Regions from separate parts of the Pseudorhizobium flavum genome, predicted to be linked through region 3. Evidence: predicted binding sites of a transcription regulator. Region 3 holds the regulator's gene; each other region holds the start of a gene.
What was found. Region 3 encodes LexA, which represses DNA repair genes until DNA is damaged. Its sites were predicted from a motif close to TGTTCNNNNTGTGTTCNG; they were not measured.
Positions count from the first base shown of each region.

Region 1: a site for LexA is predicted at 1,422-1,439, ahead of ACEPP2_RS04545 (putative DNA modification/repair radical SAM protein). Genes of this name have one in related genera too.
Region 2: a site for LexA is predicted at 1,693-1,710, ahead of ACEPP2_RS02745 (DNA recombination protein RmuC). Genes of this name have one in related genera too.
Region 4: a site for LexA is predicted at 1,623-1,640, ahead of ACEPP2_RS00530 (energy-coupling factor ABC transporter ATP-binding protein). Genes of this name have one in related genera too.

Region 1 covers NZ_JBIOKZ010000002.1:203,838-207,524, reverse strand. The annotation lists gene ACEPP2_RS04550 (UdgX family uracil-DNA binding protein) at 1-184, opposite strand, end outside; gene ACEPP2_RS04545 (putative DNA modification/repair radical SAM protein) at 184-1,416, opposite strand; gene greA (transcription elongation factor GreA) at 1,647-2,123, shown strand; gene ACEPP2_RS04535 (glycosyltransferase family 4 protein) at 2,131-3,180, shown strand; gene ACEPP2_RS04530 (hypothetical protein) at 3,268-3,687, shown strand, end outside.
Region 2 covers NZ_JBIOKZ010000001.1:582,191-585,877, forward strand. The annotation lists gene truA (tRNA pseudouridine(38-40) synthase TruA) at 1-107, opposite strand, end outside; gene fmt (methionyl-tRNA formyltransferase) at 107-1,042, opposite strand; gene def (peptide deformylase) at 1,106-1,618, opposite strand; gene ACEPP2_RS02745 (DNA recombination protein RmuC) at 1,743-2,942, shown strand; gene ACEPP2_RS02750 (ribokinase) at 2,994-3,687, shown strand, end outside.
Region 3 covers NZ_JBIOKZ010000008.1:109,323-113,009, reverse strand. The annotation lists gene ACEPP2_RS15895 (ComEC/Rec2 family competence protein) at 1-1,108, shown strand, start outside; gene lexA (transcriptional repressor LexA) at 1,089-1,805, opposite strand; gene kdsA (3-deoxy-8-phosphooctulonate synthase) at 2,005-2,853, shown strand; gene eno (phosphopyruvate hydratase) at 2,949-3,687, shown strand, end outside.
Region 4 covers NZ_JBIOKZ010000001.1:101,378-105,064, reverse strand. The annotation lists gene ACEPP2_RS00540 (biotin transporter BioY) at 1-255, opposite strand, end outside; gene ACEPP2_RS00535 (energy-coupling factor transporter transmembrane component T family protein) at 266-886, opposite strand; gene ACEPP2_RS00530 (energy-coupling factor ABC transporter ATP-binding protein) at 883-1,563, opposite strand; gene ACEPP2_RS00525 (winged helix-turn-helix domain-containing protein) at 1,677-2,867, shown strand; gene ribB (3,4-dihydroxy-2-butanone-4-phosphate synthase) at 2,883-3,687, opposite strand, start outside.

The DNA of each region.
Region 1 (3,687 bases), on a different contig from region 3:
AAACAACGCCCGCCTCCGGTGTCGGCGCAGGCAGGTCCTGGCGTTGGTCGGCAAAAAGACCGCCGGCCGTCTCCGGCGTCTGCCAGATCACCTCTTCCGGCGAGACACCCGCCTGGAGCAGTAAACGCGCAGCCTCCCGCCACTCGCCAAGATCGCCCCTGCCCTCCAGCGTGACCGTATACATCAGAGCAGCGACAACTGTTCCGGCTTCGGCTCGAACATCGCCCGCAGATCCGGCCGGTCAACGAGGCGGTGCGGCGTCCAGCCGTCGACGGTGATGAAGGGCTGCACCTTCTTCAGCGACACGCCGAGCCGCTTCAGGTCGTCCAGCCGCAGCCGCGAAAACCGGCGCGCCGAAAGGATTGCCCTCACCGTCTTGGTGCCGAGTCCCGGCACTCTCAGAAGCATTTCCCGGTCGGCACGATTGACGTCCACTGGAAACCGGTCGCGATGCCCCAGCGCCCAGGCGAGCTTGGGATCGAGATCCAGATCGAGCATACCGTCTGCGCGCGCCGACGTGATCTCGCCGATTTCGAACCCATAGAACCGGTAGAGCCAGTCCGCCTGGTAGAGCCGATGCTCGCGCATCAGCGGCGGCTTGATCAGCGGCAGGTTCTTCGACGAGTCAGGGATTGGGCTGAAGGCGGAATAGTAGACGCGCTTCAGGCCATAGCTTCCATAGAGCCGCGCGCTCGTTCCGAGGATCGTTGCGTCGTTGGCGCCGTCCGCGCCGACGATCATCTGTGTGCTCTGTCCGGCAGGAGCAAACCGGCGTTTTCGCTTCGTCTGCAGCGTCGGCTCGCTCATTTCCTCGATCTTGAGCCGCAGTTCGCCCATGGAGCGACGAATGCCGTCCGGCTGCTTCTCCGGCGCATATCTGGTAATACCGGCATCGGTTGGAAGTTCGATGTTGAGCGACAGCCGGTCCGCATAGAGACCAGCTTCCTCGATCAGATACGGCGACGCCTCGGGAATGGACTTGAGATGAATATAGCCCCGGAAGTTGTGGGTCGTTCTCAGTTCCCGGGCGATCCGCACCATCTCCTCCATCGTATGGTCGGAGGAGCGAATAATTCCGGAGGACAGGAACAGGCCCTCAATGTAGTTGCGCCGGTAAAACTCCAGCGTCAGCCAGATCACCTCCTCCACCGTAAACCGCGCCCGCTCCACATTGCTGGACGAGCGGTTGATGCAATAGGCGCAGTCATAGATGCAGAAGTTTGTAAGCAGGATCTTCAGGAGCGAGATGCAGCGACCGTCCGGTGCGTAGGCATGGCAGATACCCGATCCTTCCGTGGAGCCCAATCCGCCGGAAGCGTGCGAGCTTCGCTTCACGGTACCGCTGGAGGCGCAGGACGCGTCATATTTGGCGGCGTCGGAGAGAATGGCCAATCGTTCTTTTAGCGACTTCTTCATTAGTGCGTTCACTATATGTTCTTTTGCGCTGGGTCAAGGGACCAGCCGCAAGTCAGCCGGGACCTTGAAACCGGCGCAGCCTACCCCATCTCGAAAATGCTGGAACTTTCGCGGTGATCTCTGTTATAGTTCCAGAAATTCTGATGTGTGGATGGTTCCGAAGTTTCACTCCGGAACCTGTTTCTTTTTGTGGCCGCGGCGAGCGCGGTCGCATCGTGAAGGGCAAGGAAATGGTCGAAAAGGTACCGATGACGCAGAATGGCTTCACCCAGCTGCAGGAAGAACTGCGCTGGCGCCAGCAGGAAGAGCGTCCCCGCATCATCGAGGCGATCGCAGAGGCACGCGCCCATGGCGACCTCTCGGAGAATGCGGAGTACCACGCGGCCAAGGAAGCCCAGAGCCATAACGAAGGCCGGATCACCGAGCTGGAGGATCTTATCGCGCGGGCCGAAGTGATTGATCTGACAAAGATGTCCGGCTCGAAGATCAAGTTCGGCGCCACCGTCAAGCTCGTTGACGAGGACACGGACGAGGAGAAGACCTATCAGATCGTCGGCGACCAGGAGGCCGATGTGAAGGCGGGACGGATTTCCGTTTCCTCGCCGATCGCCCGTGCCATGATTGGCAAGGAAGCCGGCGACTCGATCGAGGTCAATGCGCCGGGCGGCGCAAAGGGCTACGAGATCCTCTCTGTCAGCTGGGGCTGACGCCCCCTTGCCCTCCCTGAGAGACATCACGGTGATCGCGCCGCATTTCAAGCGGCGCCTGTCCGGCGTGACATCGACTGTGGTCCAGCTCGTGCCTGAACAGGTCCGCCTCGGCCGTGGCATTGTCACGCTGGGTCCCGGACTTCCCGACAGCCTGCCGAAGATGCGATGGGCGCAACTGCCGGAGCTCTGGAAACGCCCAGCAGGCACGCATTTCCGCGTCTGGCACGCCCGGCGCAACAGCGAAATGCTGCCCGGCATCCTGATGCGATCCGTGCTGCGCATGCCGCTGAAGCTCCTGTTCACCTCCGCGGCACAACGCAATCACTCCCGCTATACGAAGTGGCTGATCCGGCAGATGGATGCGGTGGTCGCGACCAGCGCCCGCTCCGGCTCCTTCCTGGAAGTGCCCCATACCGTCATCCGGCATGGCATCGACCTCGACGTTTTCCATCCTCCCCGGTCAGAGGACGACACAATCGCCGCGACCGGACTGCCGGGCCGGTTCCTGATCGGTTGCTTCGGGCGTGTTCGCCATCAGAAGGGAACGGATCTCTTCGTCCGGGCGATGATCGAACTCCTGCCTCAGCACCCCGACTGGACGGCCGTCGTCTGTGGACGGGTGACGGTCGAGCACCAGGCGTTCGGGGACGATTTGAAGCGGGCCGTCGCCGAAGCCGGCCTCTCGGACCGCATCCGTTTCCTGGGCGAAGTCGACGACATCAAACCATGGTACCGCCGCCTGACGCTCTATGTCGCCCCCTCCCGCAACGAAGGTTTCGGGCTTACCCCGCTGGAGGCCATGGCTTCGCAGACAGCTGTCGTTTCAAGCGACGCCGGCGCCTACGCAGAGCAGATCGTTGTAGCCGAGACGGGAGCCGTTGTGCCTGCCGGAAACTACGACGCGCTGCGCCATGCAATCGAACCATATCTGGCCGATCCAGGCCTCGCCGAAGAGCATGGACGGAACGGGCTGGAGCATGTCCGTGGAAATTTTGCACTTCGTGGAGAAGCTCAGGCGCTTGAGAGGGTTTACAGCGCAATGATCAGTCTCTAACCGACTGGTTACCTAATTCGTCCCTCAGTCTCCCGTCGGCATCCTATGGCCTCTTCCAATCCCGATGATCCTGTCAACGTCATCTGCATGAAGTGGGGGACCCTTTACGGTCCCGACTACGTGAACAATCTCTTCAACGGCGTCACTAGGCACCTTCGGCGCCCACACCGCTTCGTCTGCTTCACCGACGATGCAAGCGGACTGAACCCCGAGATCGATGTACAGCCCCTGCCGCTTCTGCAGATGCGTCAGGGCGAAACGGACCTTCGCTGGCGGAAGCTCTCCATATTGGCCGCCGATCTGGCCGGACTTGCAGGTCCCACGCTTTTCCTCGACCTTGACCTTGTCATCATCGACGACATCGACCCGTTTTTCGACCTTGAAGGGCAGTTCTTCATCATTCGCGACGACGACCTGTTCCGCTCGAAGCCGCTGAGGAAGATAAACCCAAGCCGTAACCGCTTCCTCGCGATGGTGGGCAACAGCTCGGTCTTCCGATTCGAATTC
Region 2 (3,687 bases), on a different contig from region 3:
AGGATGCCGTTCTGGAGTGCAGCCTGGACCGAGTGGCCGTTCTCCTGCATCTGCCAGCCGACATAGGTCGTACCGTCATATTCCACGGTCATGCGGAAACGCGGCATCAGCCAAGCCTCGTGCCGGCGGGAAGCGGTGTTCCGCGCAGGAAGTCTGCGGCCGCCAGCGGCCTTCCGCCGGCCTTCTGCAGCCGCGTCAGTCGGATTGCGCCGCTGCCGCAGGCAATGGCGAGCCTCTCGTCAAGAACCGCGCCAGCAGCACCCTGCCCCTCGGCAAGTTCCGAGGAGAGCACCTTGATGCGCTCGGGACGGCCAGTGAACTCGACCTCGAACCATGCCCCCGGAAAGGGGGAAAGGCCCCGAATGTGATTGTGCACCTCGCGAGCCGGTCGAGAGAAGTCGATGCGCGTCTCGTTCTTGTCGATCTTGGAGGCATAGAGGACGCCCTCTTCCGGCTGCGACGTCAGCGGCAGGTCGCCCTCTTCCAGTCGCTGCATCGCCTCCACCATGGCGCGGGCGCCAACCAGCATCAACTGATCGTGGAGTTCGCCAGCCGTGGTGTTCTCGCCGATCTCCACCTCGCGGGTGAGCGCAACGGGGCCGGTGTCCAGCCCCTTCTCCATCTTCATGACCATCATGCCGGTCTTCCTGTCGCCGGCCATGATCGCGCGCTGGATCGGTGCGGCGCCGCGCCAGCGCGGCAGCAGAGAGGCGTGGCCGTTGTAGCATCCAAGCCTCGTGCCGTTGAGGATTGCCTCCGGCAGCAGCAGGCCGTAGGCGACGACCACCGCCACATCAGCCGTGAAGCTGCGGAACTGCTCGCGGTCAGCCTCATCCTTGAAGTTCAAAGGTGTAAAGACCGGGATACCCAGAAGCTCTGCCGCCTGGTGGACGGGGGACTTCTGCAGGTCCAGTCCACGGCGTCCACCGGGACGCGGCGGCTGGCTGTAGACCGCCACGATGTCGTGGCCGGCGTCCTTCAGCGCGCGGAGCGTCGGAACCGAAAACTCTGGCGTTCCCATGAAGATGATGCGTAGCGCCATGCTGCGTGCGCTCCTTGCCGGCGGCTGCTGCCGCCATGTTCGTTGACCCCGCGTGGCCCGCTTTTACGCGCGGGCGCGGGCAGCCTTGGTGAACTTCTTGATCACCATCTCCCTCTTGAGGCGCGAGATGTGATCGATGAAGAGGACGCCGTTCAGGTGATCGATCTCGTGCTGAAGGCAGGTCGCCAGGAGGCCATCAGCCTGGAGCGTCTGCTGCTTTCCCTCGCGATCGATATAGTCCACCGTCACCGCAGCCGGTCGCTCCACTTCCGCATAATAGTCAGGAATGGAAAGACACCCCTCCTCGTAGACCGAACGCTCGTCGGACGACGCGACGATCTGCGGGTTGATGAATACGAGCGGCGAGTTGTCCTCATCCTCCTTGGAGACGTCGATCACCAGCAGGCGGCGGGGCACACCGATCTGGATCGCCGCAAGCCCTATGCCCGGCGCGTCATACATCGTCTCCAGCATGTCGTCGGCGAGACGCGTGATTTCGGAATCGACCTGCTCCACCGGCTGGGAAACCTGGCGCAGGATCGGGTCGGGAAGGATGATGAGGGGCTTGATGGTCATGGCCTCCCATAGCGCATCTTTTTGCCGGATGGAACAGGATTGCCGCTGACCAGCGGCAACAGCAGAAGGAAGCATGTTCACGATTTGATCTTTCCGCGCAAATCATTTCTGCTAGTGTGTCGGCATGAACAGCCTCACCCCAATCCTCCAGGATCTTGCAGCCGATTCCTCCAACGCCGTCTGGCTCCTCGCAGTTTTCTTCGCAGCACTCTGCGTAACAGCCGTCGGACTTGCTCTCGGTTCGCGCCGCAGGAGTGCAGAGCAGGCACGACAGGCCGCCCAGTCGGAGGCCCGCCTCGCAGAGCTGATGCGGGCACAGGCGGAGATGCAGGGGCGGCTTGTGACCATGGCAGAGACGCTCTCCCAGAAGCAGGCGGAACTCAATCATGCGGTGAACCAGCGACTGGACGGCATGACCCACCGGCTGGGGAGCACGATCACCGAACAGACGAAATCGACGCATGAAAACCTTCGCCTGCTGCAGGAACGGCTCGCGGTCATCGACGCGGCACAGAGCAATATCCAGACCCTGGCGAAGGATGTGGTCGGATTGCAGGCGATCCTGTCGAACAAGCAGACGCGCGGTGCCTTCGGGCAAGGGCGGATGGAAGCAATCATCGCGGACGGATTGCCGATGGGCGCCTTCGAATTCCAGGCTACGCTTTCCAACGGCAAGCGGCCTGACTGTCTCGTGCGAATGCCAAATGGCGCATCGCCGCTGGTGATCGACGCGAAGTTCCCGCTGGAGGCGTGGAATACGTTTCGCGATACAGCGGCGCCCGAGGCGCGCAAGGCAGCTGCAGTACAGTTCCGTCGTGACCTCGAGGTTCATGTCCGGGATATTGCCGAGAAATACCTGATCACCGGCGAGACACAGGACATGGCCTTCCTGTTTGTACCGTCGGAGTCCATCTTCGCGGAGATCCACGAGCATTTCGACGGCGTGGTGCAGAAGGCCCAGCGGCTGAAGGTGGTGATCGTCTCACCCTCGCTGCTGATGCTTTCTATCCAGGTCATCCAGGCGGTGCTCAAGGATCAGAGGATGCGCGAGCAGGCGCACCTGATACAGGCCGAAGTGGCACTCCTGATGGAGGACCTGTCACGGCTCGACGACAGGACCCGCAAGCTGCAGGGGCATTTCCTGGCGGCGCAGCGGGATGTCGACCAGATCCTCACCTCGTCGGACAAACTCGTCCGGCGCGGAGCGAAGATTGGTGCGCTCGAACTCGAGCAGGCGGTCGAGGCGACAGGCGAACCCGACGAGCCTCGCGCGGTGGAAAGCCGGACCGGGCTCCTGAAGCTGCGGGTGGTTGACGAGGAGTAAGCGGCTCGGGCAGTGTCGCCAGCAAATTCTGACGATGCAGAAAGAGCACCCATGATCACCGTCTTCGGATCCATCAACATGGACCTGATCGCCAACACCGAACGCCTGCCGGAACCGGGTGAGACGGTGGCCGGAACCAGCTTCGCCACAGCCGCCGGTGGCAAGGGCGCAAATCAGGCGCTGGCTGCACGGCGGGCCGGGAGCTTCGTGCGCATGGTAGGGGCCGTCGGCAAGGACGGGTTTTCCAAGCCGGCGCTTTCACTTCTCGATCAGGCGGGTGTCGACCTGGCCGCCGTCGATCATGTTGACGGTCCAACAGGTACGGCACTCATTCTGGTGGGTGGCACTGGTGAGAACATGATTGCCGTCGTTGCGGCGGCGAACGGAACTGTTAACGAGCGACAGGCCCGCGCGGCGGTCAAGGCGATGTCGGCGGAAGACGTGTTGATGCTCCAGCTGGAAGTTCCGGCGGCTGCCGTCGAGGCGGCACTGCAGGCGGCGAAGGCGAAAGGCATCCGGTCGATCCTCAACACCGCCCCGATCACTGCGGATGCTGCAAGACTGGCGAAGCTCGCCGACTTGGTCATCACCAACGAGACCGAGTTCGAGCTCCTGACGGGCCAGGCGAATCTGCGGCCCAACGAGCGCGAAGACCTGCTGCGGAAGATGCATGCCGAAACGGGGCAAACCGTGATCGTGACGCTCGGGGCCGAAGGCGTGGTCGCGGTGCAGGACGGCCAGCTGT
Region 3 (3,687 bases):
CCGCGGCAGGCTCGCGCCGATGCTGACCGGCTGGCACTGGATGGCGGGGATTTTCGCGACCTCGCTGATCGGCGGCCTGTCGACGGCGATCTACTCGATGGAGCACTTTCACCGGCTTGCCGGCTATGGCCTGGCGGCCAACCTCGCCGTGATGCCGATCATCTCCTTCGTGGTCATGCCAGCTGGCCTGCTCGGTATGTTGCTGATGCCGCTCGGGCTCGATGCGCCCCTCCTGAAACTGATGGGTCTGGGGCTGGAGGCGGTCATCGCTGTCGCGAAACACGTGGCTGCCTGGGGTGGAGACGTCGGCACCGGCCGGCAGCACCCCTGGTTCCTGTCGATCGCCTCCATCGGCTTCCTGATCCTCGCCCTGTTGCGTACTCGGCTTCGGCTGGTCGGCGTACCGATCATGGCGCTCGCCTTCGCGCTGAGTTGGCAGGCGAACCGACTGCCCCCATCCGATGTCCTGGTCTCCGACGACGGGGCGCTGGTAGCCCTGGTGAGCGCTGGTGTTGCCACCAACCGCACGCGCCCGCCAGCCTTCATCTTCGACCAGTGGCAGCGCGCCCTGCTGCTTCCCGAGCCCGTCGCTCCGGTCATGTCTCCGGCAAGTGACATTGGCATTGCGGCGGCAGGCGATCCTTCTGTGAAAGCCGCGCTAACGGACGAGCAGCGTGACCGTGTCCGGTCGGAGATGTCGTCAATGCTCGCTCTCGCCGCAGCTGATGCGGGCCGGTTCCATTGCCTGCCCAAGCTCTGGTGCGTGGCGGTAGCCCATGAGGGCGGAGTCAGTATTGTCGTGGTCGAGGATCCGCGACTAGCAGGAAGCGCCTGCGATCTGGCGGCACTGGTTGTTGCTCCTCGCGCGCGGTTCGACGAATGTCGCTCGGGTGCCGTGCTGCTGAACGCCGCAAGCCTGAGAAAGACTGGCGCGATCGAAATCTATCTGAACGGCAGTCCCCACCCGTCCCTGTGGCGGGTCAACGCGGCAAGTGCCGGAACCCGCCGTCCATGGACCAGCCACCGTCTCTATGACTGGCGAAATGACAGCTTCGATGAAACGCTTCCCTTAGCGCTGCTGCGAATGATCAGTGGTAGCGGCGGATGAGGCCGACGAGCTTTCCCTGAACCTTCACCCGATCGGCGGGAAGGATGCGAGTCTCATAGGCCGGGTTGGCAGCCTCCAGCGCGATCGAGGCACCGCGGCGGCGGAACCGCTTCAGCGTTGCCTCCTCGTCATCGACGAGAGCCACGACAATGTCTCCGGGGCTGGCCGTCTGGCCGTTGCGGATGATGACCGTATCCCCATCCAGGATCCCCGCCTCGATCATCGAGTCGCCCTTGACCTCCAGTGCATAGTGCTCGCCGGCGCCAAGCATTTCGACAGGAACCGCAATGTCGTGCGTATTGTTCTGGATCGCCGAGATCGGCACGCCCGCCGCGATACGTCCCATGACCGGCACGCTCGTGCTTGCGTTCTCGTTGCTTGCGGCGATCGGCGAGGGGGCCGGCGCGGGCTTCTGCTTGCCGAGGCTGCCCTCGATGACGCTCGGCGAGAAGCCGCGGCGCGGCTGCAGGCTGGTGCTGTAGGCTTCCGGCAGCTTTATGACCTCAAGTGCCCGCGCCCGATTGGGCAGCCGGCGGATGAAGCCGCGCTCCTCGAGCGCAGTGATCAGCCGGTGAATGCCCGACTTCGACGCCAGGTCGAGCGCATCCTTCATTTCGTCGAAGGACGGAGGCACGCCCGACTCCTTCATCCTCTCGTGAATGAAAAGAAGCAGTTCCTGCTGTTTGCGCGTGAGCATCCGGGTTCCCTGACGATGAAACAAATACGGAACAGACCATATATGTTCCGGGTGTGTTCCGCAAGGCTAAAGTTCCAGCTGCGTCGGCGTGCTTATGCCTTGGCTCCGTGACAGAGGCGGTGGTTGCTGTTATGGACATCGCGTCCGCCGCAGCCGGGTCCCCGCGACGGAGCAGATGCCGCTTGAAAGGAGTGCCGCCATGGACATTAAGCCCAATCCCGAAGTTTTCGTGGGTGAAGGCCAGGGCCGCGTGTTGTTCTCCCAGCAGGCTCGCTTCTCGCTGATTGCCGGCCCCTGCCAGATGGAAAGCCGCGACCACGCCTTCATGATCGCCGGAAGGCTCAAGGAGCTCTGCGCCGAGCTCGGGATCGGCCTTGTCTACAAGTCCTCCTTCGACAAGGCGAACCGGACATCGTTGTCGGGTAAGCGCGGCATCGGCCTGGACAGCGCGATGGAAATCTTTGCCGACCTCAAGAGGGAATTCGGCTTCCCGGTTCTCACCGACATTCACACGGAAGAACAGTGCGCACTGGTCGCGCCCACGGTCGATATCCTGCAGATACCCGCCTTCCTTTGCCGCCAGACCGATCTGCTGATCGCCGCCGCGAAGACCGGTCGCGCCATCAACGTTAAGAAGGGCCAGTTCCTAGCGCCCTGGGACATGAAGAACGTCCAGGCTAAATTCACGGCAAGCGGCAATCCGAACGTGCTTCTCTGCGAGCGTGGCGCCTCCTTCGGCTACAATACGCTCGTCTCCGACATGCGTTCGCTGCCGATCATGGCCGCGATGGGCTCGCCGGTGGTCTTCGATGCAACGCATTCCGTGCAGCAGCCCGGCGGGCAGGGCGGTTCATCCGGTGGCCAGCGTGAGTTCGTCGAGACGCTCGCCCGCGCAGCCGTCGCTGTCGGCGTTGCCGGCCTGTTCATCGAGACGCACGAGGACCCGGACAATGCGCCCTCCGATGGCCCCAACATGGTTCATCTGAAGGACATGCGACGGCTCCTGGAAAAGCTTCTGGCCTTCGATGCCGTGGCCAAGGCCGCCTAGGCGCCGCAGCGGGAGCCGGATTGTAATTCGCCTGTCATCGATTAAGAGACATTGTCGATGACCGCAGGGCATTGGGTTTACCTCAGGGAGAGATCATGACCGCCATTACCGATATCATCGCACGCGAAATCCTCGACAGCCGCGGCAATCCGACTGTGGAGGTCGATGTCTACCTGGAGGATGGCAGCATGGGCCGCGCGGCTGTCCCCTCGGGTGCTTCCACCGGGGCCCACGAGGCGGTGGAACTGCGCGATGGCGGCAAGCGCTATGGTGGCAAGGGCGTTGAGAAGGCGGTCGAGGCGGTCAATACCGAGATCTTCGATGCCATTGGCGGCTTCGATGCCGAAAGCCAGATCCACATCGACAAGACTTTGATCGCACTCGATGGCACACCCAACAAGTCGCGCCTCGGCGCCAATGCCATCCTGGGCGTCTCGCTCGCCGTCGCCAAGGCAGCAGCTGATTCCTCCGGCCTGCCGCTCTACCGCTATGTCGGGGGCGCCGGCGCACACGTCCTGCCGGTACCGATGATGAACATCATCAACGGCGGCGCCCATGCCGACAATCCGATCGACTTCCAGGAATTCATGATCATGCCGGTTGGCGCGGAGAGCCTTCGCGATGCGGTTCGTATCGGTGCGGAAGTCTTCCACGTCCTGAAGAAGGAACTCGCCTCCCAGGGCCACAACACCAATGTCGGCGACGAAGGTGGCTTTGCCCCCGGCCTGAAGAGCGCACCGGAAGCCCTCGACTTCATCATGCGCTCGGTGGAAAAGGCCGGCTACAAGCCCGGTGACGATGTATGCCTCGCACTGGATTGCGCCTCGACCGAAT
Region 4 (3,687 bases), on a different contig from region 3:
TGTCGGCGCAGCGAAGACGGCAAGACCACCGCGTCCACCCGAGAGTACCGGCAGGCCGATGGCGGCAAGCAGCAGGACCAGCAGCACGGCGATGGTCCCGCGGCGCGCCCCCAGGATTACGCCGGAAAGCATCACGCCCATCGATTGTGCGGTGATCGGCACTGGGATGAAACCGAGCATGATTGGCGGCAAGAGGCCAAGCGCCACGATGATGGCGGCGAAGAGGGCTGCGAGAACGAGATCGCGACTGCTCATATGGAAGCTCCTAGGAATCGGTGGAGTGCTTGTGCCCGCGGATGCCGCGAGCGTCAATGGCGGCAGCGATCTCATCCGCGGCCTTCAGGGTCTGGATCGTCAGCGGCGCAAGGACTGTGGTTGGGCGCAGCTTCAGCCCGCGAGCTCGATGCGCCTGCTTCAGGAGGTCATAGCGAGACAGGACCTCCGGTACGAAGCGGATGACGAGGCCGACCGCAAGCCCGATGTCGTCGGCCCGCACGAAGCCAAGCCGCTCCAGCGGTCGCGCCGCCCGGCTAACCACGTCGATGAAGGCACCCACCGGCGTTGTCGCGGTGACAGCGGCGGCAACCAGCATCAGCGTGGTGAGCCGCAGCAGCGCCACCATGCCCTCTTCCACCGAACCCAGAAGGACGGTCGCCAGCGCCACGACGACGATCGTCAGCAGGATTGGTCGCAGGCGGATCCAGCCGGCTCTGACGCCGATGCCGGTGGAGGCATAAAGGACAAACCCAGCGAGCGCTGAAGCTCCGAGGATAAGCGGCGAGCGCGTCAGGAACACCGCCAGGCTCACCACGAGCACGAGGATGAGTTTTGGTCCCGCGGAAAGCTGATGGAGCAGGCTTCTGCCCTGGATGTAGAGGGAATTCATGCCCCGGCGATCTCGCGGTAGCGCCGGATCGCGTCCGCCGGCAGCCCGTCCATCAGGATCTGGCCTTCGTGGAAGAGCAGGACGCGATCGAATGTTTCGACGAGTTCCAGATCATGGCTGATGACGAGCACATCCTCCTCCAGCCGGTCGATTGTTTTCTGGACGAGGAGACGATTGCGCAGGTCGAGCTGGTTGGTCGGTTCGTCGAGGATCACTAGCGCCGGCTCGGTCACCAGGACCGATGCGAGCGCCGCAAGCTGAAGCTCGCCGCCGGAAAGTTCGTGCACCCGCCGGTCTGCCAGAGGCTCGATGCCGAAGCGGGCGAGCACGCCGTCGACCTTTGCTTTCACCTCGGTTCGCGTCAGCTTTTGGGCGCGAAGTCCAAGTTCGACGTCCTCTCGCAGGATTGGCAGGATGATCTGGTTCTGGGGGTTCTGGAAGATGAAGCCGACCTGGCTGCGCACGCCGTCGCCATCTTGCGCTGTGTCCAAACCGTTGACGGACACGCGCCCATGGCTCGGCTGGACGAGCCCATTGATCATCCTGGCGAAGGTGGTCTTTCCCGAGCCATTGAGGCCGATGATCCCGATTCGCCTTTCCGTCAGGGAAACCGAGATCGGCCGCACTGCCATGCGGCCGTCGAAGCTTGCTCCTGCCTGGAGAAATCTGACGTCCAACTTGCGTCCTCTCGACTGTGGAGGGCTCCCTATAGACCGGATGCCGGGGCAGGGGAATGCAAAACATAAGGTGAACATTGAACTGCGCCGATGATCGTCCTAATGTTGCCGACATGGCGATTCTCATCCCGAACGAGCAGGCGCGGCGAATCTTTCTTGAGCGGCAGGGCCTCTCCCTGCCCCCCTCCCGCAGACTCGACAAGGCCGGACTGTTGAGCCTGATCGACAAGCTCGGCTTCGTGCAGATCGATAGTATCGCGACAGTCGAACGCGCCCATCACATGATCCTGTTCTCGCGCAACCAGACCTACCGGCGCGAGCACCTGCAGCATCTCCTGGAGAAGGACGGTGAGCTTTTCGAGCACTGGACGCACGATGCCTCGGTCATCCCGTCTGCTTTCTTCCGCTACTGGAAGCATCGCTTTGTACGCCGCGAAGCCGTGATCGGAGAACGCTGGAGGAAATGGCAGGGAGAGGGTTACGACAGCGCTTTCGAAGAGACCTACCGGCGGATCGTCGAGGGTGGCCCTATCATGGCCCGGGAGATGAAGGCGGAGGAGCACAAGTCCGGCGGATGGTGGAACTGGCATCCCAACAAGACGGCGCTCGAATACTACTGGCACACGGGGAAGCTAGCGATCGCGGGACGGGTGAATTTCCAGAAGGTTTATGACCTCACGGAAAGGGTGCTACCGGCGCATCATCACGAACCGGAGGTCAGCCACGAGGAATTCGTCGACTGGGCCTGCCGCAGCGCGCTGACGCGGCTGGGATTTGCGACGTCCGGCGAGATCGCCGCGTTCTGGGCCCTCGTCACGCCGCAGGAGGCAAAGGATTGGGTCGACGCCCATCGCGACGAGTTGACGGAGGTGGTGATCGAGAGCGCCAATGGCAGCAGGCCGCGGGCAGCCCATGCCTTCCAGGATTTCCCCACTTCGCTGGATAGTATTTCCAAGCCTCCGGGGCGCATCCGCGTCCTCAGTCCGTTCGACCCCCTGCTGCGCGACCGCAACAGGGCTGAACGGCTGTTCAACTTCAGCTACCGGATCGAGATATTCGTGCCCGAGCCGAAGCGCCAATATGGCTACTACGTCTTTCCGCTGATCGAGGGGGAACGGATGATCGGCCGCATCGACATGAAGGCGGATCGCAAGGCCGGGTCTCTGGATGTCAGGCGTCTCTGGCTCGAGCCGGGCGTTCGCGCCTCGAACGGCAGGCTGGAAAAGCTGGATGCAGAGCTGACGCGCGTCGCGAAGTTCGCCGGTGTCGAGCGCGTCAACTACCTCGATGGCTGGCGTGGCTGAGGACGGAGGCCAGCCTTAGCAGATCACCGTCTCAGCGATCCGGATACCAAACCCTTCCAGGCCAACATAGTGCCGCTCGCTGCGGGTCAACAGTTTGATGGATGTAATGCCGAGGTCCTTGAGGATTTGCGCGCCGAGGCCGATTTCCAGCCATTCGCTCTCGCGCGCTTGGGCCTGCTCATGCGCTTCCTGATCGTGGCGATACTTGCGCCCATGATCCTTCTGGCCGACGCCGACAGAGCCTTCGCGCAGATAGATGATCACCCCACGGCCCTCCGTGGCTATCCTTTCCATGTAGGTATCAACCGCACGCTGTGCGCCGAAAACATCGGCTGCCACGTTCTCGAGATGCAGCCGGACCGGGATGTCTACCCCGTCGCGTATATCCCCGAAGACGATCGCGACGTGCTGCATCGGGTCCCAGGGCAGGGAATAGGCATGGCCCTTGGCCTTCCCGAAGCGGGTCTCCACATCGAAGCTCGACTGCAACTCGATCAGCGTTTCCTTGCGCTGCCGGTACGCGATCAGGTCCGCGACGGAGACCTGCTTCAGGCTGTGCTTCTCGGCAAAGGCCGCCACCTGGGCGCCACGCGTCACGGTGCCATCGTCATTGACGAGTTCGCAGATGACGCCAATCGGCGGCAGGCCCGCGAGCTTGCAGAGATCGACGGCAGCTTCCGTATGACCGGACCGCATCAGCACGCCGCCTTCGCGCGCGACCAGCGGGAATATATGACCCGGACGGACGAAGTCCGAAGGGCCAACGTTGGGATTGGCGAGGTTGCGGACCGTCAGCGTCCGGTCTTCGGCCGAGATCCCG